Regions from separate parts of the Oceanobacillus sp. B139/18 genome, predicted to be linked through region 1. Evidence: riboswitches for the same ligand, from Rfam matches in the RefSeq annotation. Region 1 holds a riboswitch; each other region holds the start of a gene.
What was found. A riboswitch is a leader RNA that binds a small molecule or an ion and turns the genes downstream of it on or off. The one in region 1 is predicted to bind S-adenosylmethionine.
Positions count from the first base shown of each region.

Region 1 (7,927 bases):
AAACAGCGTAAATACATATTCATATATATGAATAGACGGACGAGAGAATCTAAAAATCGAAACTTCTGAATACAGAATAAGACCACCATATAGGAGGATGCTCCGTGAAGATAGTTGGAATTTCCGGCTCCACGATTGGCTCAAAAACAAGAGTCGCTGTGGACCATGCATTGAAATATATTGAAAAAGAACATACCGGGGTAGAAGCAGAGATGTTAGATTTGAAGGATTATGACATGGTTTTTAGTGACGGACGTTCTTATAAAGATTATACAGGCGACACGAAAATCTTATTAGAAAAAATCATGCAGGCTGATGGCATTTTGCTTGGAATGCCTGTTTTCCAAGCATCTATTCCAGGAACATTAAAAAATCTGTTCGACCTTCTGCCAATGGATGCATTTCGGAATAAAGTGGTTGCTATTATTGCAACAGCAGGAACAACAAAGCATTATTTAGTACCCGAGCAGCATTTGAAGCCGATTCTTCACTATATGCACGCATGGGTGATTCCGAAGTATGTATTTGTTGAAGAAAAAGATTATACAAACTATGTAATCTCGAATCAAAACGTCATTGACCGCTTAAATAAGCTGTCAGATGATTTGATTCATTATGTAGATCTCATGCAGAAGCACCCAGAGCTAACGTCGCTTATATAAGAAAAGCCCTCTTACTGAAAAATTGTTTTCTTAAGAGGGCTTTTCTTTATTTAAGAAATAAGAAATAGTTGGAGCTAGTCACTCCAACGGGTTTCATGGGGTGAGTAATCTTAGGCCCTAGAAATATACTCCGTTTTCCGTCGCCCTCGAGCTCATCTCCTTTAAAGAAGACTTAGCGATTGGCAAGCCGACAGGCGTAGACAGAGCTAAAGTCGCACTTATGCCCAGAGGGTGAAAAGAAGACTTAGCGATTACCAAGCCATTCCTTTTTGCTTCGAATCAATGGTAAACAAGCTTTGGGCGATAAGAAATTGAGCACCATAATACGTAAGCATAATGACTTCATGAGCTCCTGTAAAGCCGGTGATAAACATATTCCACGCAAGAACACTGTCAGAAATAATAAATAGAAGGCTGCCGAGAATAGCCCAGCGATTTCCTGTCATGATTGCTGTGAACGCCATAAGCGTGATAATTCCGATATAGGCAATGACAGGAAAGATGAAACCTGTCTCCCCGTTAGTTTGAAGATTACTCACAAGCTGATAGCCAATCCAAGCAGCAAAAAGAATAAGCGGAACCGCAGAAAGACTTCTTGGCAAAGAAAAACGCCATTCTTTTAAAAATCCAACGATATATAGTACATGTCCGATAAAAAACGCGGTCAAGCCGATGAAAAACCACTGCAGCGTCGCATCCCCAATCAAGCACAAGCTGATACCGCCAATAATCCAATAATGCGTGGACTTTCGTTTTGGCAGCGATTTTTCAAAAGCATAAATCAGAATCAGCACCATTGGAATCACCTTGAAGAAAATACTAAATGCTAATGGCTCAGATGGTGAAATAAATATATAAACAATTCCAGTCGTCAGAATTAATATGGGTAAACGATAAAGTATCAAAATGGGTACATTCCCTTCGCTTGTTAAAATAAAAATCTTCAGACATGTTTAGTTCCATCATAGTAAAAAAATGCTTAGATAACAAATTCTAGATATATAAACAGAAAACCTTTTTTCAAACCTATTTTTAACATCGGAAGAGATAGAGGCTTCCGTTGAAGATAGGGAGGCTGTTATGTATTGTTTGTACATACAAAGCTGAATACTGCTGTAATCCTTTGTTAACAGCATTCAATAAAAAACTCCCCTTGTCCATCATAGACAAGGGGAGATTCTTTATTCTTCAATAGAAACATCTTTTAAATTTAACAGCTGTGTCGGAGACTGTGTCAGCCCTTTTACGCTGTCATCGACACCTAACAAATATTGCTGGTGATGGATATAAACCATTGGCGTGATTTCCGCAAGTAATTCCTGGGTTTGGCGGTAAAGCTCTAATCGTTCATCTGGATCACTTTCCTGGCGGGCTTGATCTAATAAATCGTCGAGTTCTTCATCTTCTGTGAAGGTGCGATTTCCTGGTTCGCCTAAATTATCTGAATGGAATAAAGGATATAGCCCGTTGTCCGCATCACCGGTAACAGTGGTCCAGCCAAAGACAAACATATCATGTTCCCCGTTGGCAGTCTGTTCCAGCATTGTTCCCCATTCCACCGTTCTTACTTCCGCATTGATACCAATTTCCTTCAGCTGTGCTTGGATTGTTGTTGCTGTATCGATGCGCTGACGGTCATCATTTGTCCAAATCGTGGTAGAAAACCCATTTTCATAGCCTGCTTCAGCAAGTAACTCTTTGGCCTCTTCCAGATTATATTCGTGATCCTCTATATCTTCACTGTATCCGAATACACTTGGCGCAATCGGTGTGTGTGCGGGGATCCCGACATCGTCATAGATTCCGGAAAGAATTTCCTCTTTATTAATGGCTTTTGCAATTGCCTGACGGACACGTTCATCATCAAACGGTTCCTTGTCCATGTTAAAACCTAAATACGATAATGCCAGGCTGTCCTGAGACTGCACTGATAAATGATCGGAATTTTCAATTTGAGCTACATCTGACGGACTAAGGGAATTAGCGATTTGAGAAGCACCAGTCTCTAATTCTGCGACACGGGTCAGATCTTCTGTAACTACTTTGAAAGTTACGGAATCGAGCAGTGCCGGTTCGCCCCAATACTCTTCATTGTTAACTAAGCGTACCTGCTGCCCTGGCTTCCATTCTTCGTATTTGAAAGGGCCGGTGCCTTGCGGGTTTGCACTGATGACAGTACCTGCCTCTTCGCCATCTTCCATTGCGGCATAGTCTTCTTCAATCTGGTCTTTTGAAATCATCACACCGCCGGGATGAGCAAGGTGTGCCGGTAACGCTGCAAAAGGATATTCTGTTTTAAAATGAACCGTATAATCGTCAATAACTTCTACCTCGGAAATCATATTGTACATGATTGCCCGTGGAGAACCAACCTCTGGGTCAAGCGTACGGTCAATATTTGCCTTTACAACGTCCGCATTAAAATCAGAGCCGTCATGGAAGGTCACATCTTGACGAAGCTTGAATTCCCATGTCGTATCATCAATTTGTTCCCACTCCTCTGCCAGCAAAGGCTGATTTTCCATATTCTCGTCCTGGGTAACAAGCGTTTCAAAGATATTTCTTTGTACATCACTGGACGGAGTATCATTGGATGCTGCCGGGTCAAGCGATACAGCATCGGCTGGTGTGGTAATAATTAAATCGCCGCCCTGCGATCCTCCCTCTGTCGTATTGCTGTCAGAGGATGCATTGTCATCTGGTTCACTGGCACAGGCGGCAAGTACCAGGCTGAACAGAGCAATAAATGCAAGTACATATATCTTTTTCTGTATTCTCATGATGCTGTTTTCTCCTTTAAGTATCGTAGTCTGAGTATATTACCTGAAAATAAAGATTTACCAGCCTGGAACAACAGAGCCATCAAAGTTTTCTTCAATAAATTCTTTCACTTCGTCTGTATGGTAAATATCAATAAATTGCTGAACGACTTCATCATCTTGGTTTTCTGTACGAGCTGCAATCAAGTTAACGAATGTAGAATCCTGCTCGATAAAGAGCGAATCATCATTGGGTGAAAGCCCTGCTTCAATTGCAAAGTTTGAATTGATTGCTGCTGCATCAACTTCGCCAAGCTGTCTTGGAATTTGTGCAGAGTCTAATTCCAGTAATTCAAGGTCTTTCGGATTGTCAATTACATCATTTACGGTTGCATTTACACCCAAGCCTTCTTCTAATGTGATAAGACCAGCTTGTTCAAATAATAATAAAGCACGTCCGCTGTTTGTAGGGTCGCCAGGGAGCCCTAATGTTGCGCCATCAGGAAGGTCCTCCAGAGAATCAACCGATTCGGAATAAACTCCCATCGGGAAAGTAACGGTATCTGCTACCTTCACAATATCCAAGCCTCTTTCTTCCACCATGCTGTCCATAAAAGGCTCTGTCTGGAAGCTGCTGATGTCAATTTCACCTTCATCCAGTGAAACGTTTGGCATCACATAATCACTAAAAACAACTGTTTTAATTTCTAAATCGTCTTCTGCTGCAATTTCAGCTATTTTTTCAACAATTTCTTCATGTGGACCGGCTGTTACACCTACTGTCAATACGCCGTCTTCAAGTAAATCTGAACCGCTCTCTTCCTCATCTCCTCCGCAAGCAGCGAGGAAAACGAATAATAAAGCTGTAATAAGAAGTAAATATTTCTTTTTCATGATGATTTTCCTACTTTCTTTTTTTATTTAGTAACACTCTCAAGTTGTAAAAATGCGTCGATAACGGTATTTGCATTAATTTCTTCTTTCATCAAATGAATGGATTCTTCTTCCCGTGTCACTTTTTTCGCAATGGTTTCCAGCAGCTCCTGATCATCCGTATGTATGGAGAAGTCTGCTAATTTTGTCGGGAAGCCCCATGTATCATAGTAAGCTAATAGCTTCGTAAGCTCGTTTTTATCCTGTTCGATAGCAAGCTGAGCTAAAATGCCGTAGGATACAATTTCCCCGTGAAGTGAATCGGCAATCTGCGGGGCAGCAGTTAACCCATTATGAATGGAATGCGCACCTGCAATTCGTCCAGCTTTTCCGCCGAAGCCGCCAACCATACCGCCTGTTGCGATAATTGCTTCGATAACACGAATAAGAGCATCAGTGACTTGGTTACTCTCACAAGCTTGGATTGCTGCTTCACTGTCATCCAGCAAAATATCCTTGCAGGCACGAGCGGCGAATTGAGATATTTGCAGCCAGACTGGAAGCGTGCCTTCAGGGTAGAAGGCTTCAACTAGAGAGCGAGCTTCATAGAATTTGGCTAACGTATCGCCAATGCCTGCTTTTAAGTATTTTACAGGAGCTTCTGCAATAATTGCTGGTTCTACCACTACGAGTGTATTAGATTCAGGAAACTCAGTGTAATGAGAATGAGCACCATCTTCCTGATAAAAGACGCTTAATGGCGTCCAAGCTGCGCAGGTGGCGGCAATCGTTGGGATTAAGATACTTTTTATTTGCGCATTGGCAGCCGCTGCTTTGGCAATATCCAGAGCTGTTCCCCCGCCGATGCCGATGACAGCATCTATTTGCTGTTCTTCATAAATCGAGGCCAGTCTGTCAGTTCGTTCCACGGTGCAATGCCCATCTGCAGTATGTATATCTTTTTCCTCTATTTGATCCAGCAATGCAGAAGGAAGATATGGTTTTGCTTTTTCCCAAGCAGTACGCCCGGCAACTACAGCAATCCGCTTCACCCGCAAGTCATTCAGATTTTCTATCAGGTATTCCAGAGAACCTTCACCGATTTGATAATGGCTGGGCGATCCCTTTACAGTAACTGTTTGCATGGTAAGATAACCCCTTTTACATGTGTTTAAATGCTACATAAAAAACCTCTCTATTTTGTTCTAGAGAGGTTGAATAAGTTCATTTACGAAACGTCCTCTCTTATTTTCCAAAGCACATTATGCACTTTGCAGGATTTAGCACCTTTTTTAGAACGAGTTCTAGAAAGGTTGCCGGGCTTCATCGGGCCAGTCCCTCCGCCACTCTCAATAAGAGTTCTTATGTAACTGTGGATACATTTTAATATGAAATATGAGAAAAGTCAAATATAGCTTGATGCAAGGGAGCTGGCGGGCTAATTATGTTAATCAGCACCATTTTTGGTCCCAAAATCCAAATACTTGAACGGATTATCGCTCGTTTCTTTTAAAACACATTCATCCATTTATTTCATGTTTACTCTTTCTTATTTTTTGATATAATAAGAACAAATGTTCAGAACAAAAGTTCTTATTTGGAGGAATAAATATGATTGGATTACTTCATCATTCTCTGGATAAAAAGGAAAAAATCATGATCTATTATATCGACCGCCATAACAATGTAACGCAGCGTGTTATTCGCGTCGTAGGTATAGATGATAAAAGGATTCTTGCTTATTGTTACTATAAAAAACAGGTGCGCAGCTTTAAGATAGAAAATATTTTATCCATAGGGTGTGTAAAAAGGAGCGTCGGGGCTTGAATATTGGTGTACAGGAAGAAAGGAATACGAAAGAAAAAACAATGTTAAATGAGCGGCAACGGAAGCAGAATTGCTTTCAATTAATTATCGCACATAAAGATAATTTGCTTATTGAAGTGAAATGCTATCAGGATTGTCATGTTCATCATATAAAAGGATATATAGACAGCATTAACTATCAAGACGAGCACATAGCTATAGTTGATAAGCTGGGTCAAAAGGATTTTACAATCATTAAGTTTAATGATGTAATGGACGTTTTTATATTGTAGATAAAAACCCGAATGTATTCCAAGCGGAATCATTCGGGCTTATTTCTAAACATAAACAGCGTAAGGCTGCTTTTACCTATTTCTGCTCATCCAACGCGATGTCCTTTTTCTGCTTCTTCAAATAATATGCACTCATCAGAGAAGCAATCGGAATAACCAGAGCGATGCCAAGGCCCGAAATAAGGATTCCAAGCATTTCATCATTGAACACTTTGGCATTTATAATTTGGCCAAGAGAGTAATCTAAATCCTTAAACCAGATTAGCAGCCCCATATACCCTCCGAAAAAGGCGAAGAATAGCGTGTTTGTGCTTGTACCTAGAATATCACGGCCAATACGAATGCCGGCGAAGAATAGATTCTTTCTGGAAATTTCCGGATTCTGGTCGTGGATTTCACGCATCGGAGAGGTGATTGAAATGGCAGTATCTACAATCGCCCCAATCGTGCTCATAATAATCACAGCTGTAGCAATTTGAATGAAATTTAATCCAATATGCACATTGAAAGCTGTGATTTCTCCAGATTCTTCTTCCCCAAGTCCATAAATCATGGATTGTTCGGTTAAAATAATAATGAAAAAGATTAAAATAACCATTGTTGCAATCGTAGATAAGAAAGCAAGCATCGTTTTATTATTTACCCGGTTGATGAAGAACAAGCTGACAGCACTGATGAAACCACATGCAATAAGCGTAATAATAATTGGATTCCCGGACGGGTCATTCATGACGAATACAGCCATAAGCACAATGATAAAATTGATAAAGAGGGCAATAAAAGAGCGTACGCCCTTCATACCGCCGACCCAAGCCATTAATGCAAATAATATGATTGCCAGTAATACAAGTACATTCATAATTTCGCCTGCTTTCTCCGGATAAAGAAAATGGAAATATAGATGGCAATCGGAATGGTCAATACAATCCCAATTCCGCCGACTAAAGCACGTGTTAATTCAAGGGAAAGGTTCATTGATATGGTAAAGCCGAACGGTGCTGCATTTTTAAAATAGATTAACAGCATGGGAAGGGACCCGCTGACATAGGCAAAAAATAAAATATTGGTCATGGTGCCCATGATATCTTTCCCGACTTCGTAACCTGCTTTTTTTAATGTTTTTAAATCAATCCGGTTATTTTTCTCATACATTTCAAACATGGAAGCTGATAATGTAATGGCTACATCCATTACAGCTCCTAAGGAACCGATTAGTAACCCTGCCATAAAGATGGTTTCCGGGTTCCTGGTTAAAAAGGCCATTTCTTCATAGCGCAGTCCTTGTTCGCCAGTGAAATGCAGTGCTGCATAAGCAATCACCAATGAAATTACGGTCCCTATTAATGTAGCTAAAATAGCTGTATAGGTTTTTTCGTTAAATCCTGTCGCCATCAATAAGGAGAGAATGGTGAAAATAATAATACTGATTGCAGTAATAACAGAAAGACTGATGCTTGGATTCTGTATATAAATATCTAATGCAAATGACAAAATAGCTGCATTGACAAACAAACTCAGTGCGGATAGAGCACCT
Region 1 is NZ_JBVFXI010000005.1:195,799-203,725, reverse strand. Features, by position in the region: gene ACZSMY_RS15875 (NADPH-dependent FMN reductase) at 105-662, shown strand; gene ACZSMY_RS15870 (lysoplasmalogenase) at 914-1,567, opposite strand; gene ACZSMY_RS15865 (glutathione ABC transporter substrate-binding protein) at 1,844-3,442, opposite strand; gene ACZSMY_RS15860 (MetQ/NlpA family ABC transporter substrate-binding protein) at 3,500-4,315, opposite strand; gene ACZSMY_RS15855 (iron-containing alcohol dehydrogenase family protein) at 4,339-5,439, opposite strand; SAM riboswitch class I at 5,537-5,653, opposite strand; gene ACZSMY_RS15850 (hypothetical protein) at 5,906-6,121, shown strand; gene ACZSMY_RS15845 (YolD-like family protein) at 6,118-6,393, shown strand; gene ACZSMY_RS15840 (YibE/F family protein) at 6,470-7,252, opposite strand; gene ACZSMY_RS15835 (YibE/F family protein) at 7,249-7,927, opposite strand, start outside.

Region 2 (7,927 bases), on a different contig from region 1:
AGGACCAAACAGAAATGATCATGGTTTAATGCTTTGGTTTAATAAAGAGGAGCCATTTGAAAATATACCAAAAGCAGGTCCAGATCGAAGGTTTATGTCACTTATTTCCTATCTCGGAGGAGCATTCGATGTAATAGGTAATAAATGGTATGGCTCTAATGTTGAAAATATGGATAAAGAACTGCCGCGTTCCATTCATACTTTTACACTTAATGATAAAGAAACAGGAGCACCGCTGGCAATCATGGCGGGGAACTTAATCAGTTCTATGCGAACGGGTGCAGTGCCTGGAGTTATATCAAAACATCTTGCTAAGAAAGACGCAAAAGTTTTAGGTGCTGTTGGAGGCGGTGCAATCAATCAGTCTTGTATCGAAGCAATAGCAAGTTCCGTTAGTACGCTTGAAAAGATTGTCCTTTTTGATATTAATTTAGAAAAAGGAAAACAAATTGCTGATAAATTGGAAAGGCAATTGAATCTTTTCGTTGAAGTAGTCGATGATTTGGATCACTGTATTCAGCAATCCGATATAGTAACTGTTGCTACATCTGGGAAAATTAAGCCAGAAATAAAGAAGGAAAGTATAAAGCCTGGGGCGCTTATCATTCTTACAGGAGCAGCAGATTTATCTCAAGAAGTTTACAATCAATCAAGAATCGTTTCAGATTTATGGTCTATGCATAAAAAATGGCTGGAAGATGGATTATCACATCCTGATGGTATAGCCAGCATTCGTGATTGGACGATGTCAGGTCAACTATTAGAGCTCATCCATAACGGTGAATTTGATGACAGCACGGTTGATGATATCGGGGATATTATTTCAGGTCAAAAGACGGGAAGAAATACAGAAGATGAAGTTATTATTTGTATGACTGGAGGTCTTCCTACAGAAGACGTTGCCTGGGCATATAAAGTATATCAAAATGCATTAAAGAACAATATTGGAACAGCGCTTCCGTTATGGGAGAGCTCCTATTTAACAAAATAAATTAGTTTTCCTGTTTTCATTGAATTCTGCAGCTAAATTGAATAATAGAAAAAATAATGGATTGCTATTCTGATTGATTATGAATAGCAATCCCATCTTTAACTTAAGACTTGAATAAGAAGTAACACCATCCACTGCCTGATGTTACTTCTTATTCTAAATATAGAAAACAAGGTAAACAGAAAAGGCTCCAAATACAATAATATAAAAAAGTATTTTAGCAAGTGTCGGCTTCTTGTAACAATCGTAAATTGCAGGTACAGTAATTAAAAAAAGTGCAATAATCATAGTTGCTGTATTTAAGAAAAAAGTAATTAAAATCCCTGCAATAATAAATAAAACCCCTGATATAATATTCTCTTTCCTATTTATCATAAGTCACCCCATATTCTCTATATCACGCTTAAATCAAGGTTATTTTCACACTGCCAATATCACGGTAGCTGGCAAGATATTCACCTGCTTCTGCTTCAAATGGCGAAATAAATGTTCCAGAAGAAACCACCATGCCTTTTTGCAAAGACAAGTTATGACTGGCTAATTTCTCCACAAGCCATTTAACCGCATTGACAGGATTATCTAATACCGCATCAGAGCATCCGGTATGTGTTGTTTTTCCATTATATTTTAAATCGAGATCAATTGCACCGAGCTTTTCTATGCTGGGAGAAGGAACAGGGCTGCCTGTAACTATTCTGCCTGTTGCTGTATTGTCAGATAGCAAATCCATTAATGAAAAATTCGGGAACCAGTTGATATATCTTGCATCTGGAATTTCAATTCCCGGAGCAACAGAAGTTTTTTCGATGATTTCCTGAACATCTGCGTTGTTTGAGATATCTTCATTGATGAAAAACATCAATTCAGGTTCAATCAAGGGAGAGAATAAATGGGATAGGGCATACTCAGCATCTCCCTGTAACACTTGTGATGTCAGAATGGTTCCGTAGGCAGGCTCGTGTGTATCAGCAATTGCCTGTGTTTCTTTGCTGGTCATACTGATTTTATAGCCCGCGACCGAATCACCCTCCTGAACACGTTTGTTAATAAACGCATGCTGCACTTGATATGCTTCGTCTTCGCTGATTGTATAGTTTTCACGAATAAATGAAACGGGCTTATGCGCCTCGTAAGCTGTTTCGATATGTGCTAAAATTTCGGGAATAACGCTCATGCTTAAAATCTCCTTATAGCTTTTTCATAATATTATATGATTATGATGAAAGAAAAGAGCGTCTCCGTCAAGAGGCCGCTCTGTATATATACTTAGTTATCAGCAGCAATTTTCAATGTGAGCTGCTTTACTTCTTCTATTGTCTTAGCTCCAGATAATGCCATCGATACAGCAACTTCTTGCGCAAGGTTAGCGAATATCTTCTGAACGCCTGCTTCTCCCTGAAGTGCAAGCGCGTAGGTATACGGACGCCCAAATAAAATCGCATCTGCGCCAAGCGCCAGGGCTTTGATGACATCTGCTCCCCGGCGGATGCCGCTATCAAGCAGCAAGGGGAAATCTGGACCAACAGCTTCGCGTATAGCTGGTAATGCTTCCAGACTTGGTATGATTCCGTCCATTTGTCTGCCGCCATGATTGGAGACAATAATCCCGTCTATTCCGGCTTTTATTGCTTGTTTTGCATCTTCAGGATGAAGGATGCCTTTTAGAAAAATTGGCAGCTTCGTACGTTGACGTAATGCCGTTATATTGTCCCAATGAAGGGATGGGTGATGAAGGTTTTCAATAATTGATTCAACTTCATCCTGTCCATCCTTTAAGCCTTCTTGAAATGCAGGATCCTGGACATAGTTTGCTTTTCCATACCCTTTTTTCAATGGGGAGTACTGATGCCTCATATCATCTTCACGCCACCCGAGAATCATAGTATCCACGGTGACCACTATCGCTTCATATCCGGCTTTTTCTGCGCGTTCTGCCATACTGTAGGAAATAGCATCATTATTGGACCAGTATAATTGAAACCATTTTGGTCCATGAGGAACAGCTTCCGAGACTTCTTCGATAGATCTTGCTGTAACAGTGCTTTGAATGTATGGAATATTCATCGAAGCCGCAACATTTGCAATGGCAAAGTCAGGTTCTTCATGAACCATTTTTAAATGTCCTATCGGAGCGACCATTAATGGGGAAGCATATTCTTTTCCTAAAATACGTATAGATGTGTCCACTTCGGAGACATTACGTAAAAACCTGGGAATAATCGAATATTTCTCAAAGGCTTCTCTGTTTTTTCTTAACGTTTCTTCCCCGCCGGCACCAGAGCGGATGTGGCCAAATACTTCTGCCGGCAGGGCATGCTTTGCTGCAGCTTCAAGCTGTGCAGTGCCAATTGGAAAGGAATCTTGTATGGTTATATGCTCTAAGAAAGAGCTTTTCTTGGATGAGGTTGTCATATTTTTTCCTCCAATTAATCTTTTTTCAATCGTTCGGCGAGTCGGTTTCCAAGAGACTGAAGACCTTGAACGATAATAACGAGCATAATAACCGTAACGTACATGACGTCTGTTTCATAACGCAAGTGTCCAAATCGGTAAGCTAAGTCACCCAGGCCTCCAGCGCCGACTAATCCGGCCATAGCAGTTGCCCCGATAAGGCTGATTGTTGCGATGGTTAATGCAAGAACAATGGCTGGTCTCGCTTCACGCAGCATCACATTCCAAATAATTTGATGTGTCTTTACTCCCATCGCTCGATATGCTTCGATAACACCTTGGTTGACCTCTAACAGGGAGGATTCAATCAGTCTGGCGATATAAGGAGCTGCATTGACAACGAGCGGCACAATAACTCCTTTTACACCAATGGTTACACCTACAATCAATTTGGTGAAAGGAAGCATAAAGAATAAAAGAATAATAAATGGAATGGACCGGATGACGTTAATCAGCAGGTTTAAAGACTGATAAACAAACTTATTTTGCAAGGGTTGTCCCGGACGTGTCAAAACTAATAGAATAGCTAAAATAACGCCGATAATAACAGCGAAAAACAAAGAGATTAAAACCATTTGAAGAGTTTCTATTATGGCATCATAAAACTCTGAACCCCATTGATCAATAAATGCCTGCATGTTAATTCACCCCCAATTCTTCTACTTCTACGCCTTGTTCTTTTAAGAAGGAGAGAGAATGTTCTACTTGATGCTCACTGCCAATCAAATGAACGACAAGGTTGCCGACAATGCCATTTTTTAATTCGATAATATTGGCAGTCAGAATATTCGGCTCTACATAAAATTGCTGTGTTACCTTAGACAACAGCGGCTGACCTGTATTTTCACCAAGGAAGGTTAAACGAATTACTTTGCCTTCTAAATTCAATTCATCAATTAAACGATCCGATAATTTTCGTTGTGAAATGGTATTTAAGAACTTTTTAGTCGTCGGCTGTTTAGGTTTTGTAAATAGTTCTATCGTCGAACCTTGTTCAATGAGGTTTCCGTTTTCAATAACATAGACATAATCGCATATTTTTTGGATAACGTTCATTTCGTGCGTGATTAATAGTATTGTGATCCCAAGCTCTGCATTAATTTTTAATAATAGTTCGAGAATGGAATTTGTCGTTTCTGGGTCGAGTGCGCTGGTTGCCTCATCGCTCAGGAGGACCTGTGGCTCCTGTGACAGCGCCCTGGCAATAGCGACACGCTGCTTTTGACCGCCGGAAAGCTGGGAAGGATAAGCATCTTTTTTCTCAGATAAATCGACAATATCTAAGTATTTCATGACTCTTTCCTTAACCTCTGCCTTCGGTACGCCGAGTAATTTTAATGGAATCGCAATGTTATCATAGACACTGGCAGTCCTTAATAAATTAAAATGCTGAAAAATCATGCCGACCTTTTGTCTTGTTTGCCGGAGCTTTTCTTTTGACAGCTTCGTTAAGTCGGTTCCATCAATCCAAACCTTTCCTTTCGAAGGAGACTCCAGTAAATTGACACAGCGAATTAATGTACTTTTTCCTGCACCGCTGTAGCCGATTACGCCATGGATTTCTCCTTTATTGACAGAAATCGACACATCGTCCAGTGCAGTAACATCCTTTCCTTTTTTGGAGGGGAAAACTTTTGTGACATTCTCTAATTTGATCATCTGCTGTTTTTCCTGCCTTTCTATCATTATGCTGCAGTTGATAGGTAATATTGTTTGCAGCTGTCTTGTCAGAATCGATACAATTTCTAAAAAAGAGCCTCTCTAGGGTAAGAGAGGCTCGAAAATGTAATCTTATTTTCTGCTCTCATCTTTCAAGACGGGTGTCTTGCTGGAATTAGCACCTTTTTAAGGTTGCCGAGCTTCAACGGGCCAGTCCCTCAGCTGCTCTGGATAAGAGGTGTGGTAGCAATTGAATTGTATTCTTTAAAAGTATCTTATTTTACAAGTTTCGTCAATATTTATTTTTGAAACAGCTGCAGTTTCTCAATACGTCGAATAGCTTCACGAATACGATCCTCTTCTACGAGTAATCCGACGCGTATATAACCTTCTCCATTCTTTCCGAAACCATTCCCGGCTGCAACGGCTACATCCGCCTCTTGTAATAAATAATCAGCAAATGTTTCACTTGTAAATGCCGCTGGTACAGGGAGCCAGGCAAAGAAAGAGCCTTTCGGTGCAGTGACTTCCCAGCCGATACGTCTGCATTCTTCTATGAGAACATCTCTGCGCTGTTCATAGCGTTCCACAAGCGAGGTGACACAGCTTTGGTCCCCTAATAATGCTTCCGCAGCTGCCTTTTGAATAGCTGGGAAAAGACTGACAAATAAATGGTCCTGCAGAATATTAATCGCTTCGATCATATCTTTGTTGCCAGCAGCAAAACCGACTCGCCAGCCGGCCATATTATAGGTTTTGGAAAGGGTGTACAGCTCAACGCCGACATCTTTCGCTCCTTTTGTCTGTAGGAAGCTTATTGGCTGATAGCCGTCGAAACCGATGGCTCCATAAGCGAAATCATGAACAACACCGATATCATTTTCCTTCGCTAACGCAACGGTATCTTCAAAAAATTCTTTCGTTGCGACACCTCCGGTCGGGTTGTTTGGATAGTTGAGATATAATAGCTTGGCAAGTTTCTTTTGTTCCGGCGTCAGGGCAGCATAATCTGGTAAAAAATTGTTTTCCTCTAATAATGGAAACGTGTCATAAGTAACGTCTGCTAATGAAACACTGGACAAATAATCTGGATATCCAGGGTCTGGCAAGAGCATTAATTCGCCTTCATCCATAACAGCTAAAGGGAGTTCTACCAAGCCAATTTTACTTCCGAACAAAATAGCAATTTCTGAAGCAGGATCTAAATCGACATTATATTCTCTTTTATAAAACTGTGCTGCAGCCCCTTTTAATTCATCGGTACCGCGGAAAGGGGAATATTTATGGGCAGCCGGATTTTCGGCGCTTTCCTGAAGTGTACGGATAATATGCGGCGGTGTCGGCTGATCCGGGTTGCCTTGTCCGAGATTGATAATATCTCTTCCTTCTTCCAGGGCTGCAGCGACTTTGCCGGCAAGGGATGCAAAAAATTGAGCAGGAAGCTTTTCTACACGACGGGATAACTTCATCATCTATCGACCTCTTTATACTAGTTTGTGAATTTTATAATTACATCTAATAGTATAAGTTTGCAGTGCGATTGTCTATAAAAAATATGAGAAAACAGCAAAACAAGGCAGGATGGGAATTTTTTCCGTGTCTCTTATTCATCCCTTTTTCCGTTGCATTTCATATGTGAAAGTAGTAAGATAGAAATCGTGTCAAATTATGTTAAATAATTAGATAATTCCAAGAATTATTTGGTTTGGAGGTAGGAGGAATAAAAATGAATACCAAACTGCGTATAGGAAATTATTTAGCAATTGCATTTATGTTATTTGCTTTATTTTTTGGAGCGGGGAACCTGATTTTCCCGGCACAGCTCGGACAATTATCAGGAGATAATATTACCCCGGCTACGATTGGCTTTTTAATCACTGGAGTAGGGTTGCCTTTTCTGGGTATTATGGCAATGGGCTTCTCTGGAAAAAATAATCTGCAGGAGCTTGCCAGCCGTGTCCATCCTGTTTATGGTCTTGGGTTTACGGCGTTACTTTACTTAACAATCGGACCATTCTTTGCAGCTCCAAGAACAGGAACAGTGGCTTATGAGGTTGGTATTGGTCCATATGTAAGCGAAGGATCTCAATCAACGGTTCTCTTGATTTTTACCGGAGTCTTTTTCTTAATTGCCCTGCTTGTCTCGTTATTTCCATCTAAAATTGTTGATAATATTGGGAAATTTTTAGCGCCAGTGTTGGTTGTTTTACTGCTTGTTTTATTGGCAGTTGCCCTCTTTAATCCGATGGGGACGATTCAGGCTCCAGAGGAAGCATACCAGACTTCCGCCTTTTTTATCGGATTTTTAGAAGGTTATAATACGATGGATGCTTTGGCAGCACTGGTATTTGGGATTATTATTATTAATGTTATCAAAGGGTTTGGAATTACAGATAATAATCAAATTCTCTCTGCGGTGACGAAGATAGGCTTAACTTCGACAGCACTGCTGGTTATCATCTATGTAGGAATCTCTTACCTGGGTGCAACAAGTGTGACAGAATTAGGTGTATTGGAAAATGGAGGGCCTGTGTTAAGCGGTGCTGCAGCGTATTACTTCGGTACATTTGGAACGATTTTGCTGGCTGCTATTATTATATTAGCTTGTTTGACCACTGCTATTGGTCTGATTACAGCAAATGCAGAGTATTTCCATACCTTGTTTCCGGCGATTGCTTATAAGCCATGGGTATTCTTCTTTTCCATTTTAACTTTTGTCATAGCTAACTTTGGTTTAGAAAATATTATTGCTTTTTCTACGCCGGTACTTATGTTCTTATATCCGCTGGCAATGGTATTAGTTTTGCTGACGTTCGTATCACCGTT
Region 2 is NZ_JBVFXI010000016.1:2,965-10,891, reverse strand. Features, by position in the region: gene ACZSMY_RS22755 (tyramine oxidase subunit B) at 1-991, shown strand, start outside; gene ACZSMY_RS22750 (hypothetical protein) at 1,148-1,366, opposite strand; gene ACZSMY_RS22745 (2-keto-4-pentenoate hydratase) at 1,395-2,165, opposite strand; gene ACZSMY_RS22740 (alpha-hydroxy-acid oxidizing protein) at 2,258-3,403, opposite strand; gene ACZSMY_RS22735 (methionine ABC transporter permease) at 3,418-4,086, opposite strand; gene ACZSMY_RS22730 (methionine ABC transporter ATP-binding protein) at 4,082-5,101, opposite strand; SAM riboswitch class I at 5,244-5,339, opposite strand; gene ACZSMY_RS22725 (aminotransferase class I/II-fold pyridoxal phosphate-dependent enzyme) at 5,401-6,570, opposite strand; gene brnQ (branched-chain amino acid transport system II carrier protein) at 6,828-7,927, shown strand, end outside.
Region 2: linked by a shared signal. The riboswitch ahead of ACZSMY_RS22730 (methionine ABC transporter ATP-binding protein) and the one ahead of ACZSMY_RS15855 (iron-containing alcohol dehydrogenase family protein) in region 1 are both predicted to bind S-adenosylmethionine.

Region 3 (7,927 bases), on a different contig from region 1:
ATCAACCACACGCCATTCCCCTTTTTCACAAGTAAATTTTGTAATCGATGTATTTTGGAGAAAGGTAACCCCTGTACCCAGCTCTCCTTTTGAAATCACAGACAACAGACTATTGATTAATGCGCCATGGGAAACGATAAGAACACGTTCGTCCGGATATCTCACGCACACTTCCTCTAATCCTTTTATCCCTCTCTGCTTTAAATCTTCAAACGTCTCCACATTCGGGATAGCCTCACGATCAGGGAAATAACGATTTCTATCCTCTATCGTCATCCCCTCCGCATCTCCATAAGACCGCTCTACAAAAGCCCTCATTTCATGAAGCGGCAGCTGCAGTTTCTGATTAATAATTTCTGCTGTTACCTTTGCACGAGCTAAGGGACTGGTAATTAATACAGTCGGTTCAAATTGCATTGCAGCCGCGCAGCAAACTCCCGCTTGCGATTTTCCCGTTTCATTTAAAGGGATATCTGTCTTGCCTTGAATTCTTTTTTCTTTATTCCAATTTGTTTCTCCGTGGCGTATCATACAAATCTCTGTCAAAGTCATTTCCCCACTTTCGAACTATTTTTCCAGTTACCCCTATTCTAGCACTATTTCTATCTTTATATCTATTAAGTTGTGCTTGGTTGGCATGAAAAAACAGGCTCAAGGGTTCCAATCTCCCTCAGCCTGTTTGGTTGTTTATTTATTTTCCATACAATGTGATAACGCATTTTTCTTTATAAACGTGTTTTTTATTCTCCCCATATTTCTTTAGCCGTATCCACGATATATTTCAGCTTGTTCCATTGCTCTTCCTCTGTTAACAGATTCCCATGATGGGTCGATGCAAAGCCGCATTGCGGGCTGATGCATAGCTGATCTTTTGGAACATACTGCGACGCTTCTTCAATTCTTGCTTTAATATTTGCTTTATCTTCTAATTCCCCATGTTTTGAAGTAAATACACCCAATACTACACGCGGTCCGCCATTTGGAATGTAATCCAGCGGTTCAAAACCGCCAGAGCGGTCATCATCATATTCCAAGAAGAAACCATCTACTTTTTCTTTGGCAAATAAAGTAGGGGCTATTTTTGCATAGCTTCCTTCAAATGCCCATTTCGAACGATAATTTCCACGACAAAGATGCGTGGTAATCATCAAATCTTCTGGTTTGTCTTCCAACACGCTGTTTAGTACATACAGTGCCAAGTCAATAAAATACTGACGGTCCTTTCCATCTTCCGTTGTCGGGAAATTCTCTACATTTAACCCCGCAATATACACATCATCCAGCTGAAGGTAGCGGCATCCCGCATCATAAAAAGCTTTGATTGCATCACGATAGGTTTGGATGACATCCTCTGCATATTCTGCAATACTTGGATAAACCTCGGGATTTACAATTCCTTTCCCAAATAATTGATTCGGACTTGGAATCGTTTGTTTGGCAATCGCACGGTCTCCGACGATTTCTTTGAATTCCACAAACTCCTTAACATGCGGGTGATCCGGATTAAAGGAAACCTTTCCTGTGACACGCACATTATAGCGTTCTGTTTCTTCTCCAACAAATTGAAATCCTGTATCCGGCACATATCCTTCCACACCGTTTAGATGCTCTTGAAAATCCGTATGCCAAAAGCGGCGTCTGAATTCCCCGTCCGTAACAGCGCTTAAGCCGACTTCAATCTGCTTATCTACGATACGTTTGATTTCTTCTGTTTCAATCTGATGAAGATCCGCTTTGGAAATAGCTCCTTCTTGAAAGTTCTTTCTAGCTTGATGAATCCGTTCCGGCCGCAATAAACTTCCGACATGGTCTGCACGAAATGGTGCTTTCACTGCTGTTTTTGTCATGTTATTCCTTCTCCCTTTTTGGTAGATAGTATTTATTATGGCAAAATGGCAAACGATCGAACTGGAAAACCGCTTGCTTTTTCAGGCTTGGGACTAATATTGAAAATCACAGCTCCTTTTGCCGGCAATTGATCCAGATTCGTCAGCAGCTCTACTTGAAAAGTATCCTGCTCTAATACATAATACTCGCCGATCAATGAACCATTTTTTCTGGCATCCACAGCCGCATCCGTGTCAAACGTTTCATGACCCACTGCTTTAATCTGTCTTTCTTCAAATAAGAACTTCAGAGCATCGAGCCCCCATCCGGGTAAATGACTGTCTCCATTCTCATCCTTATTCTCAAATGCACCTTTATCCGGCCAGCGCTTGCTCCAATCTGTCCGTAACGCGACAAATGTACCCGCTTCAACCTTTCCATGCACCTCTTCAAAAGCTAAAATGTCCTCCACCGTTAAAATATAATCATGGTTTTCTCCGGCCGCTTCTGATTTATCAATCACAACGATTGGGAGGACAACTTCTTTTAAATCCAGCTCCTCTAAATAGCGCTGATCACGAACAAAATGAATAGGTGCATCAATATGTGTGCCATATTGTCCGGAAACACTGAACTGCTGTGCGAAAAACCCGTCATCATGCGTATATAATGTTTCAAACTCGGCATCTTTAAATGCGGCAAAATGCGGCGAATTAGGACCGAATGTATGTGTTAAATCTACCCATGTTTTTGATTTTAGTGTTTCTAACGCGTGTAAGATTTCATTTTCTTTGGTAACTGTCATGATAAGCCGCCTCCCAATATATTGTTTTACGCTTTTGTTTTGTAATCTGTGATATGATCCTGCAATGTTTCATCTTCACCAAATAAAAAGTGTTTATGCATATCTGGAGAATAAATTGAATTAATTGTTTCGATGCCGACAGCTTCCGCAACCGCACGCAGCATTGCCGGTGAAGCTCCACAGCATAAACCGATATAATTCACGCCGATGCTATGTGCTTGTTTCGCCCATTCTGCCAGCTCATAGCGGTTATGATATAGCGGATCCAGAGAAGTCGGGAAGGTTGTTTCCGTTGGTAAATGACAGCTGCACCCTCCATCCGGCAAGTTAAAGAAGGTTGGATTCTCTTCTGTTGTCCGGTATGGAATCGGCAGTGCTCCAACATACCCGTCTACTTTGTCACGAATCTTTTCTAAATACGGCTGCATCGTGTCCGGCCCCCGGAAACAGTTCATCCCAACAACCAAGGCGCCGTTATCCTCTAAAATCTTACATGACTCTTCCACTGTGTAACCATCACGTAAAATGTTTTCACCCATTAATCCCAAGGTAATAACTGCCGGTAAATCATATTTTTTAATTTCCTCTAAAGCAATCAATGCTTCTTCATGGTAATAAAAAGTTTCTCCGTTAATATAGTCAACATCCTCATCCTTACACCATGAAACCATTTCATTAAACATCGCTCTGACTTTATCCTTGGATTCCTGATCTTCCGGATTAAAAATATTGGTGTTCGATATATTTCCTGCAAACAGAGCTTCCTCTGTCGGATGTTCCTTTGCTACTTCCTTCGCTAATTTAATAGCATTTCTATTTAGAGGCTCTAATAAGTCCTCTTTACCGATAATGCGCATTTTTTCTCGGTGTGCGTTGTATGTAAAGGCAAGCACTACATCGGAACCTGCTTTCATGTAATCACGATAAACTGCCTTTAGCGTTTCCGGGTTATCCAGCGCTACTTCGGGTACAAAGGAGCCCGCCTGCAAATACCCTCTGCGCTCCAATTCAAATAAATATCCTTCCCCTGCAATAACTGTTCCTTGCTTTAATCGCTCTTCCAAACTTCTTTTCGCCATCGTTCCATTCCTCCTGTAAGCTTTTAATTATTTGGTTCGCTGCGGATAAGTCGATATAGACACGAAAAAACCTCTTCTTTCAGAAAGAAGAGGTTTTGAGTACGATATCAATGTCTCTTCTTATCTGCTAGCTAACGCTACTGGAATTGGCACAGTTCTTTTATAAGTCTGTTGCCGAGGCTTCGAAGGGCCAGTCCCTCCACCTCTCTGGATAAGAAAATGTATTGCTATTTATTTGTTGTAGATAACTATATATCTATTTGAATTCCATGTCAATAAGAAATTTTAAAAATATTTCAGCGGTTTTTGAATCGGTTTGAATGAATCTTGTAAATATCTCATATCATAGAGAGAAGTTCCAAACACGCACGGCTTTATATCTCTAAGCAGATGTTTAAATTCCGTAAAAAAAAAAGGAATGTTAATTTCATGGAGAAAAATTCATAAAATGTTCAAAAAGTATAGACACACCCGAAAAATAAGCATATAATACAAATTAATTCTAAAACATGTAGACATTATATTGAATTTATTCTTCATTATTGGTATAATTAATTCTTTCGCTTTAAGAAATCGAATCAAAAAATATATTTATCATACGGAAGGGGGCGTAGATGTTGAATAGATATTTGATGATTGCTTTAATGATTATCCTTTTGCCAATGACACAATTATTCCCAGGTGTACATCACAGCTACGTTCTCACCGATCATGAAATGCTGATTGATTCCCAATCATCACCTGATTTAGGCGTTGGCGGAAATGACCAGCAAGATAAATCATTTATAGCAAGTCCAGGTTTAGTCATTACCTTATTCTTATTAGGCAGTCTCTGTTTATTCACTACGATTGTGCGGGTCAACCGTACGAAACAGCTGCTGACACCTGTTTTCTATCAATCCAATTTCGTGGTTTAAGCCTCTTTTAATAAAAAAATTAAAAATTAAAAGAGGAGGCAAAAACTATGATGATTTTCAGATTAATTGTTATTGGGTTCTTTTCACTGACTGCATTGTCCGTTTTCACTTATCAAGGTGTTGAGGTATTTCATGCAGTTGCGGATATATTCAGAGCAAAATCATAAGCTATCGTGTACCCCTTCGTACAATAAGCTTTTTCACCCTATACTAATCAAAAGGCAGCCAATGAAATGGATTCATTGGCTGCCTTTTTTGATTTAAGAGAAGTCGATGCTTTATTTAAAATTACCGCCGCGTACTTCTGACACATCATAGACAGTTACAAATGAAGTGGCATCGATATCTTGAATCGTTTCTTTCATTTTACTTTCTTCCAGTCGTGTAATCACACATTTAATTTGTTTAAATTCCTTTTTGGAGTAGCCGCCTTCTACATGCTGTAATGTACAGGCACGTCCCAGCCGGTCGCCAATTTCTTTCATCATCTCATCTGCATGCTCGGTAATGATATAAACTGCTTTTGTACTGCTTAATCCTTCTTCAATAATATGAATGACCTTGGAAGCTATGTAATAAGCAATACCGGACATCAGGGCCCCTCTTAATCCAAACACCGTGGACACTACGATAAATACAAATAAATTCAGAAATAATATTAAGTCACTCGTTCCAAAAGGCAGCTTTCGGGATAATAATACAGCAAGCATATCAATCCCATCCAACGCTCCTCCATTACGTAGTGCCAGTCCCATGCCAAATCCAATAATGATCCCGCCGACAACAGTGACAAGCAGGGTATCTCCTTCGATTTCAATAATAGTTGGAATATGATGCATCAGGCTGGTGCTTATAGCCAAAGAAGCAATACCGAGGATAGAGAAGATTGCAAAACTCTTGCCGATTTGTTTATATCCTAAGTAAATAAAGGGAATGTTTAAAATAGCAATCAGGATTCCTAATGGCAATCCGGTCCACTGCGAACCGACAATACTTAACCCGGTTACACCGCCATCAGAAACATTATTAGGTATCAATACAGCTTCTAGTCCATACGCAGTAATGAACCCGCCGATGATAATAATCAATCCTCTTGAAAAAAGCATTGCCTTTCTTGTTTTTTTCGATTGTGCTTTCTTCATCCAATGTTCCTTTCTTCGTCATACATTTTGTTACCCTAAATTCCAATGTGTTTAGGTTCCCACATTTCACATGGAATAACCTGTACTTTTTTTAATATTATTTATTATACGCTTCTCGATTTCAAACTCAACTATTTTGCAGGTGAAAAATGTATAACGTGATAAGGACATGCTCTATCATTAAAGCTCTTTTTTAAAAACATAACTCACCTTCGAATACCCCATTCTTTTTTGATAAAACCGATGTGCATCCTGACGCTGCAAGCCTGACGATAAAGCAACAGATGAAAAATTATGTTGCTCTGCCCATTGATGGACAAATTTCAAGAGCTGTTCTCCATACCCCTTCGAACGACTATGTTCATCTGTTACTAAATCACATACCCATACAAATCTGCCATAATACAGTGTGGTCATTGGTTTAAACCCGACAACAGCAACCATTTTCATTCCTTCGTACAAAGCGGCTAAATGGTAACGATCTACCTCCACTGCTTCTTTTACAAGTTCCAGATAGCCGGATTCATCAAGATGCACTCGCAATTGACGCATTACCTTATACGCCTCCCGCCATGCTTGTTCTGTTGTTAATTCCTTTATTTCCATAAATAAAGCCCCTTCCCCATAAAATAAGCTTTGATTATTCGATTGATAATTGCTGTTTCTCTATATGCATCCCTTGTTTATCCGTAAAAAGAATAATATCTGCCTTCTCTTTCAATGGATGCATAAAATGGCTGTATTGTATTCTTCTTTCCTGATGTGATTTTTGTATATTCTCCAGATTTCGATTTCGTTCCGTAGTATCCCGACTGGAACGACGGGTTAATTCGGTCTGTCCATCCGTATAAAGGTAAATTTGCAAATCTAAATAATCAGGGTTTATAAATGCCACACTCATCCCTTCAAAAATAGTAAGTTTTTTATTTGGATCGATTAATTTACTCGGTAGATAATCTCTATCGATTGTGCTCCATTTCATACCTGCAAGCGTCATTTGTATATCACGTTCCAACGCTTCTGTATAATGAGCCAAAGGATGGCAGGCCGTCATCTTAGCCGTACGGACTTCATTTTGAAAAGTATACGTAATTTGAGTGTCTCTTCGAAGCGCTGAATGGACGATATACGGATCTGTACATATCAAATTTGCATCCTGGCAGAAAACTTGCTTCAATTGGTCTGCAAATGTCGTCTTTCCGGCTCCTCCGTGCCCTGTAATACCGATAATGATATGTTTTTCCTGCCTGTTTATCCATTCCGTCAAATCTTGTATGATATTATTCATCGTTTTCCCTCTCCATCCCTACATTTTATTTTTAGTCATTTCATACATCTCACAGCCAAACACAACGGCTAATTCATTTTCACAATACTACTGATATCCTTCCATTCATATACAAGTAAATCAAGCACGTCATCAGCAATTTGAATATTCTTTTTTTCAATCATTTCTGCACCGAACTGTTCATAGAACAAACGGCTGTCATTTTCCGACAGAACTTCAACTCGGACAGTATAGATAGACTGCTCTACAAAACATGTAAAGCCAGTTAATAATAGCATTTTCCCTATTCCTTGCCCTTGCCAGTTTTCCAGCAAGTAAACGGCTGTAATTTCACCGATACGGGCTGAATCAGCTGATTCCTTTACCGCTATATTCAAGAATCCGCCAATCTGTTCCTCCGTATCTACAGCTACAAATGTAGTGCTTTCATCAGCTTGAATGGTATCTTTCCAATTTTCTACCCTATCTTCCACTGATAATCGTTTTAAAACCCTATCTGCCATAATTCCCCGATAAGTTGTCTGCCAGCTTTCTACACTTACTTTACCAATTGCGCCTGCATCCGTAACATCTGCTTTTCTAATCAAAACCATCCTGCCCCTCCCTTAATCGCTTTACTCATTACTTTTCGCTTGCCGTACAATAGTTAGAAACATTCTAAGTCAGACTCTAATTATAGCAAATATTTTTATTTTTCCGGTAATAAAGTACGTTTAAAGGAGGTGAAACCAAGGAATAGCTTTATACGTATAAATTTATTGAAGAGGTGATGAAATTGAGAACAGGTGAAGGCTGTATGAAATGCGGAAGCCGAAATGCAGATAAAAAGGATGTATCCATGACCGGTTCAGGTTTATCCAAGGTGTTTG
Region 3 is NZ_JBVFXI010000004.1:399,818-407,744, reverse strand. Features, by position in the region: gene ACZSMY_RS14615 (histidine phosphatase family protein) at 1-552, opposite strand, end outside; gene ACZSMY_RS14610 (5-methyltetrahydropteroyltriglutamate--homocysteine S-methyltransferase) at 741-1,847, opposite strand; gene ACZSMY_RS14605 (cyclase family protein) at 1,883-2,632, opposite strand; gene ACZSMY_RS14600 (homocysteine S-methyltransferase family protein) at 2,659-3,711, opposite strand; SAM riboswitch class I at 3,829-3,929, opposite strand; gene ACZSMY_RS14595 (hypothetical protein) at 4,326-4,628, shown strand; gene ACZSMY_RS14590 (YitT family protein) at 4,907-5,770, opposite strand; gene ACZSMY_RS14585 (GNAT family N-acetyltransferase) at 5,951-6,376, opposite strand; gene ACZSMY_RS14580 (phosphoribulokinase) at 6,411-7,058, opposite strand; gene ACZSMY_RS14575 (GNAT family N-acetyltransferase) at 7,127-7,651, opposite strand; gene ACZSMY_RS14570 (zinc ribbon domain-containing protein) at 7,855-7,927, shown strand, end outside.
Region 3: linked by a shared signal. The riboswitch ahead of ACZSMY_RS14600 (homocysteine S-methyltransferase family protein) and the one ahead of ACZSMY_RS15855 (iron-containing alcohol dehydrogenase family protein) in region 1 are both predicted to bind S-adenosylmethionine.

Region 4 (7,927 bases), on a different contig from region 1:
ATCCAGGTCGATTTTAAAGCTGTTAAAGAATTCTTCTCCAGCCTTCGTTACTATAAAAACGTCTTGATCTTCCACCACATATTCTTTTTCTACCAAGGCCTCTGTTATTAATACACCAAGCTTACCTGCTAAATGGTCATAACATGTTCTGGCAATTTGAATTTTTTCAGAGCGTGAAAAATCCTTCAACGAATTCACCTGGGCAGACGGAGCAAGAACAGTCAACATTTCGATTGCCTGAGCAACCTCGGCGTTCGCAATTCGAAAATAACGATGCCGGCCATGCTTTTCCACGCGAAGTAAATTTCCTTCTACCAGTTTTGATAAATGACCACTTGCCGTTTGCAAAGATACATTTGCCCTTTTTGCTAATTCGCTTGCAGGAAGTCCATCAAGATCAAGAAGAGCTTCTAACATCGCAGCTCTTGATGAATCAGCCATTAGTTTTGCAACATATGAAAAATCAGGTCTGCTGCCCATTATTATTCCTCCCAAAACATTCATACTTCGATTATAGCCGAAGTATCTGCGTGCTACAATAGGTTATACAATATGACAGGAGGATTATGAAATGAATACAAATGAATTGATTACTCTTAATTTTGAAGAAGTCCGGCGCAGAAGCGAAAAAGTTTGGAGAGCAATCCCAGAAGAATTGCTGCAATGGAGACCTGATGAAAATGCAATCAGCTGCTCTGAAATGATTAGGCATGTATTAGAAGGGGAGTTTCTCTATCATCAAATTATCCTTGGCAGAGGGAGTAGGGCGTTAACCAATATATCTAATCCTTTTGAGGATAGAGTATTTACAACAGTGGATGATGAATTGGAATTTGCTAAGAAGTACCGCAATGAATTTATTAAATATATTAAGACAATACATATAAATGATTTAGAAAATATTGAAATTGACCGTTCAGATGTTGGTTATAAAAGAAAACTGGGCGATATGTTATTGCGGATTGCATATCATGAATCTGTGCATACAGGACAACTGTTAAGTTATATGAGAACAATGGGGGTAGAACGCCCTAATATATGGGATTAATTTTTTTCTTTATTATGATAGATTATAAAAAGCTGTTTTAAGTTAAAATAAATTACCAATCATTTTAAAACCATTCATGTATCTCATCAATAGAGCACGCAATGGTTTTTTTATGAAATTAAACAGTGTACATCGGAAAAGCTTTTCATCAGCTTATCCATATTAACCAAAGCAAAATCCTTTGATGTAAAGAGGGCTTAACTGAATAAAAATGTTACAAAATAAGCGGAATGATTTGTTGTTCTCTTTCAAATATGATATTATGTTCTATTGTTGATTAAAAAGTAAATATTTTGTAAGGAAGTTGGTATAAAATGGAAAGCGAAAATACATTTGAAATTAAAAAATATATTCCGCTTTTCGCGGTATTATTATCCGGTGCTTTTGTCACCATATTGAACCAGACGCTGCTAGGGACTGCACTTCCACCCATCATGAAAGATTTGAATTTAAGTGAGAGTACAGCGCAATGGCTACAGTCGGTTTTTATGCTCGTAAATGGGATAATGATTCCAGTTACGGCTTTTTTAATTGATAAATTCACAACACGTAAATTATTTATGACTGCAATGGGATTGTTCACTATCGGCACGTTTATTGCAGCAATTTCACCAAACTTTTCATTGTTATTGGTTGGGCGGATTTTGCAGGCTTCAGGGGCCGGCATTATGATGCCGCTGATGCAGACGATATTATTCCTGACCTTTCCTGTTCATAGAAGAGGTACAGCAATGGGACTGTTTGGACTAGTTATTGCATTCGCGCCGGCGATTGGCCCGAGTCTCTCAGGCTGGCTCGTGGATCAGTTCCCATGGCGCAGTGTATTCTATGTTGTACTGCCGATTGCTATTTTAGATATGATAGCGGCTTACTTCTTATTGAAAAACGTAACAGAGCTGAAGAAACCGAAATTGGATATTTTATCGGTCATCCTTTCTACAGTCGGCTTCGGTGCAATTCTATACGGTTTCAGTGTCGCCGGCGACGCAGGGTGGCTCAGTCTTCAGGTCATTCTTACGATTGTTATCGGCAGCATTTCTCTCTATTGGTTTATTACCAGACAGTTGAACTTGAAAGAACCGCTTCTTGAATTCCGGGTATTCAAACACAGCACATTCACGTTAGCAACGGCGCTTGGAATGCTGGTCTTCGCTGCGATGATTGGGACAAATGTTATTTTGCCGTTATACATGCAGAATATGGTTGGCTTCTCGGCGCTTGAATCTGGGCTTGTCTTGTTGCCCGGTGCGATTATAATGGGATTCTCCAACCCGATTACCGGTTATCTTTTTGATAGATTCGGAGGAAAATGGCTTGCTCGGGGCGGCTTGTTACTGCTAGCCTTGACAACTTTTGCATTCACGAATTTATCTGCGGATACAAGCTTCAACTATCTGGCAACCATGAATGCCATTCGCATGATTTCGATTGCCATGGTAATGATGCCTATGACAACCATGGCATTGAACCAGCTGCCTAACGAATTGATTCCGCACGGGACAGCAATGAATAATACATTCCGCCAAGTAGCTGGCTCGGTTGGTACAGCAGTGCTTGTAACAATCATGTCCACTGCAGCTATACCAGGTGAGGATATCAATGGTATTATTCATGGTGTGAATGTTTCCTTTATCGTAGCAGCAATTATTGCTATCGTTGGATTTATTCTTTCTTTTAAATTAAAAGAAGAGATAAAACCGGGAAATCGTGTCAGCTAAGGCTCTAATATCAAGCTAAATAAAGTACCAGGCATTGTAACAATTGATTATTGTTAGATGTCTGGTACTTTTTTTGATGGAGTATTGAAGAGAGTATTTACATTTATAGTTTCCTTCATAGAATTCTAAGAAAGTTGATCGGACTTGGTATATGGTATAATGGTGGTTAGCATCATTTGGGACGAATAAAATATAATGGAAGAAATTTAAAGATCAGAGAACTCGTTATTTTTTACACTTTAAGAAAGCATAAAGAATTCAAGGAATAAAGTATAAGTGCAACGTTTTTGATGGGGCGAGTAATCGCAGTCCCAACTAAGGCATTCGCGAAAGGCTTGCACTCCAGAGTATAAGGGATTCTAAGAAAGTAAAATACGCTTTCAAGACTCCCCCTTTAGGAAAAGCTTGTCTGCTGCATGCAAAATTTGTAAATATTCATCCTTTTTCTAACGGAAATGGAATAACCTCTAGATTACTTATGAATTTTGAATTGATGAAGTCTGGATTTCCTCCAATTACAATTGAAAAGGACGATAGATTCAAGTATTACGAGGCTTTAGATATTTCTGGAACAGAAGGGGATTATGAACCCTTTCTATTGTTTATAGCCGAGCGAGAGGTGAAAACGTTAGAAAATTATTTAGCTTTTTTAAAAGATTTATAAATAGAACCTTCATTTAGTAGAAGTTTATCGGCACATAGGATGTGATAGGATGGAATTAAATCAAAAAGAAGATGAATTTGCTACGAAAACTACAGCTCAAAATTTGGGGAGCGAATGGCTCTAAACTAACTGAGCGATAAAAAAGTTGTTACTGTCGTTTCAGAAACATGAAAATTTAGGGAAATCTTCAGTTGATATTGTAGTACAGTGAGTTAAAAGAATATATATTCATTAGGATGTAATAGTCCCTTATAATATAGGTATAGACAAGGAGGATTCAATGAATTTTGAATAATAAAAAAATGGATTTTTCTACCCTTGTTGCCAATTTGCTTACTGTTGGTCTAGTAATGGGTAGTATCGCAGTTATTGTAGCCATTCCTATTTTAATAACATATGGTTTATCTAATATTTTAGCAGGCTGGAATCTTATCGAAATACATTTTTTTGATAGTATTTTTATTAATTTTCTTTACTTCGGAGGATTGCTTTTTCTGTCTTACGTGGTGGGGATGCTGTTTGATTTGTTATATATGCTAATCCTTAAAGCAGCGAAAATGAAACAGACAAAGAAAGTAATGCTTTGGAGTTATGTCGTTCAATGGTTGCTTAGTGTTAGTTTTTATAAAATATGTATTGAGCCCCTATTTACGAGGGTTAGTGTATCATGGGAAGGAGCAGCTATTTTATTTTTTTGCTTGTATTTTTCTGCTTTTGTGATCAGTGAAGATTATAAAATTTTTTCCGATAAAAAAAGGTAACGCAATTTTGATTTAAAATCGATCGCAGAAAGATTCCTATATTTTGGGATTCTCCTTGACGAATTCATTGCTTCCATGTAAAGTAAACTGTAATTATTCGTATAATTCCATATATTCTTATCGAGAAAGGTGGAGGGACTGGCCCGCTGAAGCCTTAGCAGCAGACGTTGATTTGTACTGTGCTAATTCCAGAAGCATTTTTGCTTGAAGATAAGAAGAGATTTTATCATATCGAACCTCTTCTATTTTCGGAAGGGGTTTTTTTTAATGGAATATAGAATGAATATAGGAGACAAAGAGGAAGGGGTATTCGATGGCGATATCAGCAGAGACAAAAAATACACGGGCTCCATTCAGAGCAGATCATGTAGGGAGTTTTCTTCGTCCCAAGCGTTTAAAAGAAGCGCGTGCCCAGAGGGCAAAAGGAGAAATCAGTGCAGAACAATTGCGTCAATTGGAAGATGAGGAAATTATCAAACTGGTAGAACAGCAGAAAAAAGCAGGTCTTCAATCGGTGACAGATGGGGAGTTTCGCCGTGCCTGGTGGCATTTTGATTTTCTGGAAGGCTTCGATGGCGTGGAAGGCTATACCGCGGAGCAAGGCTTGCAATTCACTGGTGTGGAAACGAAAAAACGAGGCATTAAGGTAACCGGTAAAATTGGTTTTAGTAATCATTATATGATTGAGCATTATAAATTCCTGCATGGTATTGCCGGGGATGCGGTTGCAAAATTTGCGATTCCGAGTCCGAACATGCTCTTTTTCCGGGCGGATTTTGAAGAAGGAATTTATGAAAATGATGAAGCCATTATTGATGACCTGGTTGCTGCTTATCAAGGGGTGATTCAGGCATTATACGATGAAGGCTGCCGCTACTTACAGTTGGATGATACGTCCTGGGCAACCTTTTTCTCAGAGAAGGGCAGAAATTCGTTGCTTGAAAAAGGAAGAAATCCAGAGAAAACAGCTGAATTATGTGCGAGAGCAATCAATGAATCGATTGCGAACAGACCGGATGATATGCTGGTAACAATGCATATTTGCCGGGGGAATTTCCAATCTACCTATATGTCAAGCGGCGGTTACGAGGCGGTGTCAGAAACGATTTTTGGCGGTTTACAGGTGGATGGTCTTTTCCTGGAGTTTGATGATGACCGCTCGGGCGGATTTGAACCTTTACGCCATGTGAACCGTGATGATTTATTCATTGTGCTGGGTCTTATCACGTCTAAGTTCAGCGAGCTGGAAGATCCGGAGGCTGTTAAAGCAAGAATTACAGAAGCGGCGGGCTATGTACCGTTGAATCAGCTTTGCCTGAGTCCTCAATGCGGGTTTGCTTCCACAGAGGAAGGGAATTTATTGAGTGAGAAACAGCAATGGGAAAAAATCCGGCATGTTGTGCGAATTGCTGAAGATGTGTGGAAATAAGGGATATGAGAAAAAGGAGATTTGGAGAGGTGGGCTTTCCAAATCTCCTTTTTGCCGAACTTTTTGAATACGTACTATGAGTCATTTAGAGAAGATTGTTTTGAATGAAAATACTTTTGAGTTAATAAACCAGTATTGAAAACGGAAGCTAAGGTGATGAACAAAAATAAATTTGCCATTATGTCACTGATTCGATAAGTAAAATTAAAAAGTAAGTAAGTGTTTATGATGAATAATAATGAAACAACTGACGAAAGGATGAATTGATTTTTAAACGATTTGAACAAAAAAACGCTCCTCTCTTTGTCAACCTAATTTAAATTAAGGTTAACATGCGGGCGCGAAAAATTAAATATAAATTCTAAAAAAATTCAAACAAAGAAAGAAATCATTATAATTTTTTGATATATTAGTAATAACAATAAGGATATTCAGCTGTTTGATCATGGGAAATAAAAGAATTTATACGAATGATAGTACATCGTTTCAAATAAAAGGGAGAATGTAGAATGGAAATTCGCAGTTTGCAAAGTTCGGATTATGATGTCCTGATTCCGCAGATAAACGACTGGTGGGGCGGGCGTGATATGGCAGGGATGCTGCCTAAATTATTTTTTCAACATTTTAAGAATACCAGTTTTATCGCAGAAGAAGATGACGAGATGGTAGGTTTTTTAATTGGATTTTTATCACAGGATCAGTCAGATGAAGCATATATCCATTTTGTAGGTGTACACCCGGATTACAGAAAGAAAGACATTGGAAAAACACTTTATGAGAAATTTTTCACCAAAGTTAAAATGTCTGATCGGAAAATCATCCGCTCCATCACTTCTCCCGTGAATAAAACGTCGATTGCGTTTCATCAAAAAATGGGCTTTGTGTTGGAGCGAGGAGACAAAACAGTAGATGGTGCAGCAGTAAAAGCAAATTATGATGGGTTTGGCAATGATCGCGTTCTGTTTAAGAAAGAGCTGACATAAAAAGGGAGGAAATAAGATGAAAGCGGTTATAATGAATGAATTTGGCGGATCAGATGTGCTGCAATTCAAAGAAATACCAAAGTCGGAACCTCAAACCGATGAAATTTTAATTAAAGTGATTTATACCAGCGTGAATTATGCTGATATTAAGAATAGAACCGGCAACAAAGCGAAGGCAAATTTCCCGATGATTTTAGGATTAGATGCCGCTGGAGTAGTCGAGAAGGTTGGAGCATCTGTAGAAAGCGTCAAGCCTGGTGACCGGGTTATATGCTTTCCAAAAGGGGGCGCCTATGCGGAATATGTCCTGGCCTCGGAGTTACTTACTTTTAAAATTCCAGATGAATTAGATTTTAAAATGGCTGCAGCATGCCCGACTGTCGGCTTTTTATCTTATAAATTAACATATGATTTAGCACAAATAACTCCAGATGATACGGTTTTAGTCCATTCGTCGGCCGGTGGAGTCGGTTCAACGATTATTCAGATGGCCAAATTGCTCGGAGCCAAACGAATTATTGGTACGGTCAGCAGCCTTGAAAAAAGCAGCGTGCCGTTTGAATTAGGAGCGGATGATGTTTATACATATACAGATTTTGATGAAAAAATAAAAGAAACAACAGATCGTAAAGGTGTAGACGTTATTTTTGATTCGCAGGCTGGAGAGATAACCGAAAGAAGTATGAAGGTTTTATCGCATTTTGGCAAGCTGGTTCATTTTGGGAATTCATCAGGCAGTATTGGAAATTTTAATACAAAGGAAGTGCACGCGAGCTGCCGGTCTGTACTGGGGTTCAGCTTAGGTACGACAAGAAAAGAAAGGCCGGAGACATTGGAAGCCGTATCTCAAAATGTCCTTGAATTAATAGTGAACGGAAAATTAGAAATAAAAGTCGGTACAGTGTTTCCTCTTGAAAAAATAGCGGAAGCACATGATTTTATCAGCAGCAGGAAGAGTACTGGGAAGATATTGATTCATGTTTCTGATTGATGGGAATGCGATGAGGAGTAAGAGAAGAAATAATGTCTTAACTGGAAGAATGTAAGATTTTAATCATGTAGAAGCTACTATTGACGTCTATTGGAGGAAGCAGGATGATACGAAAACTGACAAAAGAGGATCATGCAAAAGTAATGGAGTTAGTTGAGCCTAAGGCTGCAGAAAATTTGTTTATTATTGGAGACATTGAAGCGTTTGGCTATGACTCAGATATTCAAGATGTCTGGGGAGAATGGAAACAGGAAGATTTAATCGCTGTTCTCCTGCGCTATCGTGAGAATTTCATTATTTACAGTGAAGGGGAGTATGATGTAAAAGGGTTTG
Region 4 is NZ_JBVFXI010000001.1:1,461,038-1,468,964, reverse strand. Features, by position in the region: gene ACZSMY_RS07115 (ArsR/SmtB family transcription factor) at 1-480, opposite strand, end outside; gene ACZSMY_RS07110 (DinB family protein) at 572-1,048, shown strand; gene ACZSMY_RS07105 (MDR family MFS transporter) at 1,363-2,766, shown strand; gene ACZSMY_RS07100 (Fic family protein) at 3,089-3,430, shown strand; gene ACZSMY_RS07095 (hypothetical protein) at 3,718-4,191, shown strand; SAM riboswitch class I at 4,306-4,408, shown strand; gene ACZSMY_RS07090 (5-methyltetrahydropteroyltriglutamate--homocysteine S-methyltransferase) at 4,505-5,620, shown strand; gene ACZSMY_RS07085 (GNAT family N-acetyltransferase) at 6,130-6,603, shown strand; gene ACZSMY_RS07080 (quinone oxidoreductase family protein) at 6,620-7,594, shown strand; gene ACZSMY_RS07075 (GNAT family N-acetyltransferase) at 7,699-7,927, shown strand, end outside.
Region 4: linked by a shared signal. The riboswitch ahead of ACZSMY_RS07090 (5-methyltetrahydropteroyltriglutamate--homocysteine S-methyltransferase) and the one ahead of ACZSMY_RS15855 (iron-containing alcohol dehydrogenase family protein) in region 1 are both predicted to bind S-adenosylmethionine.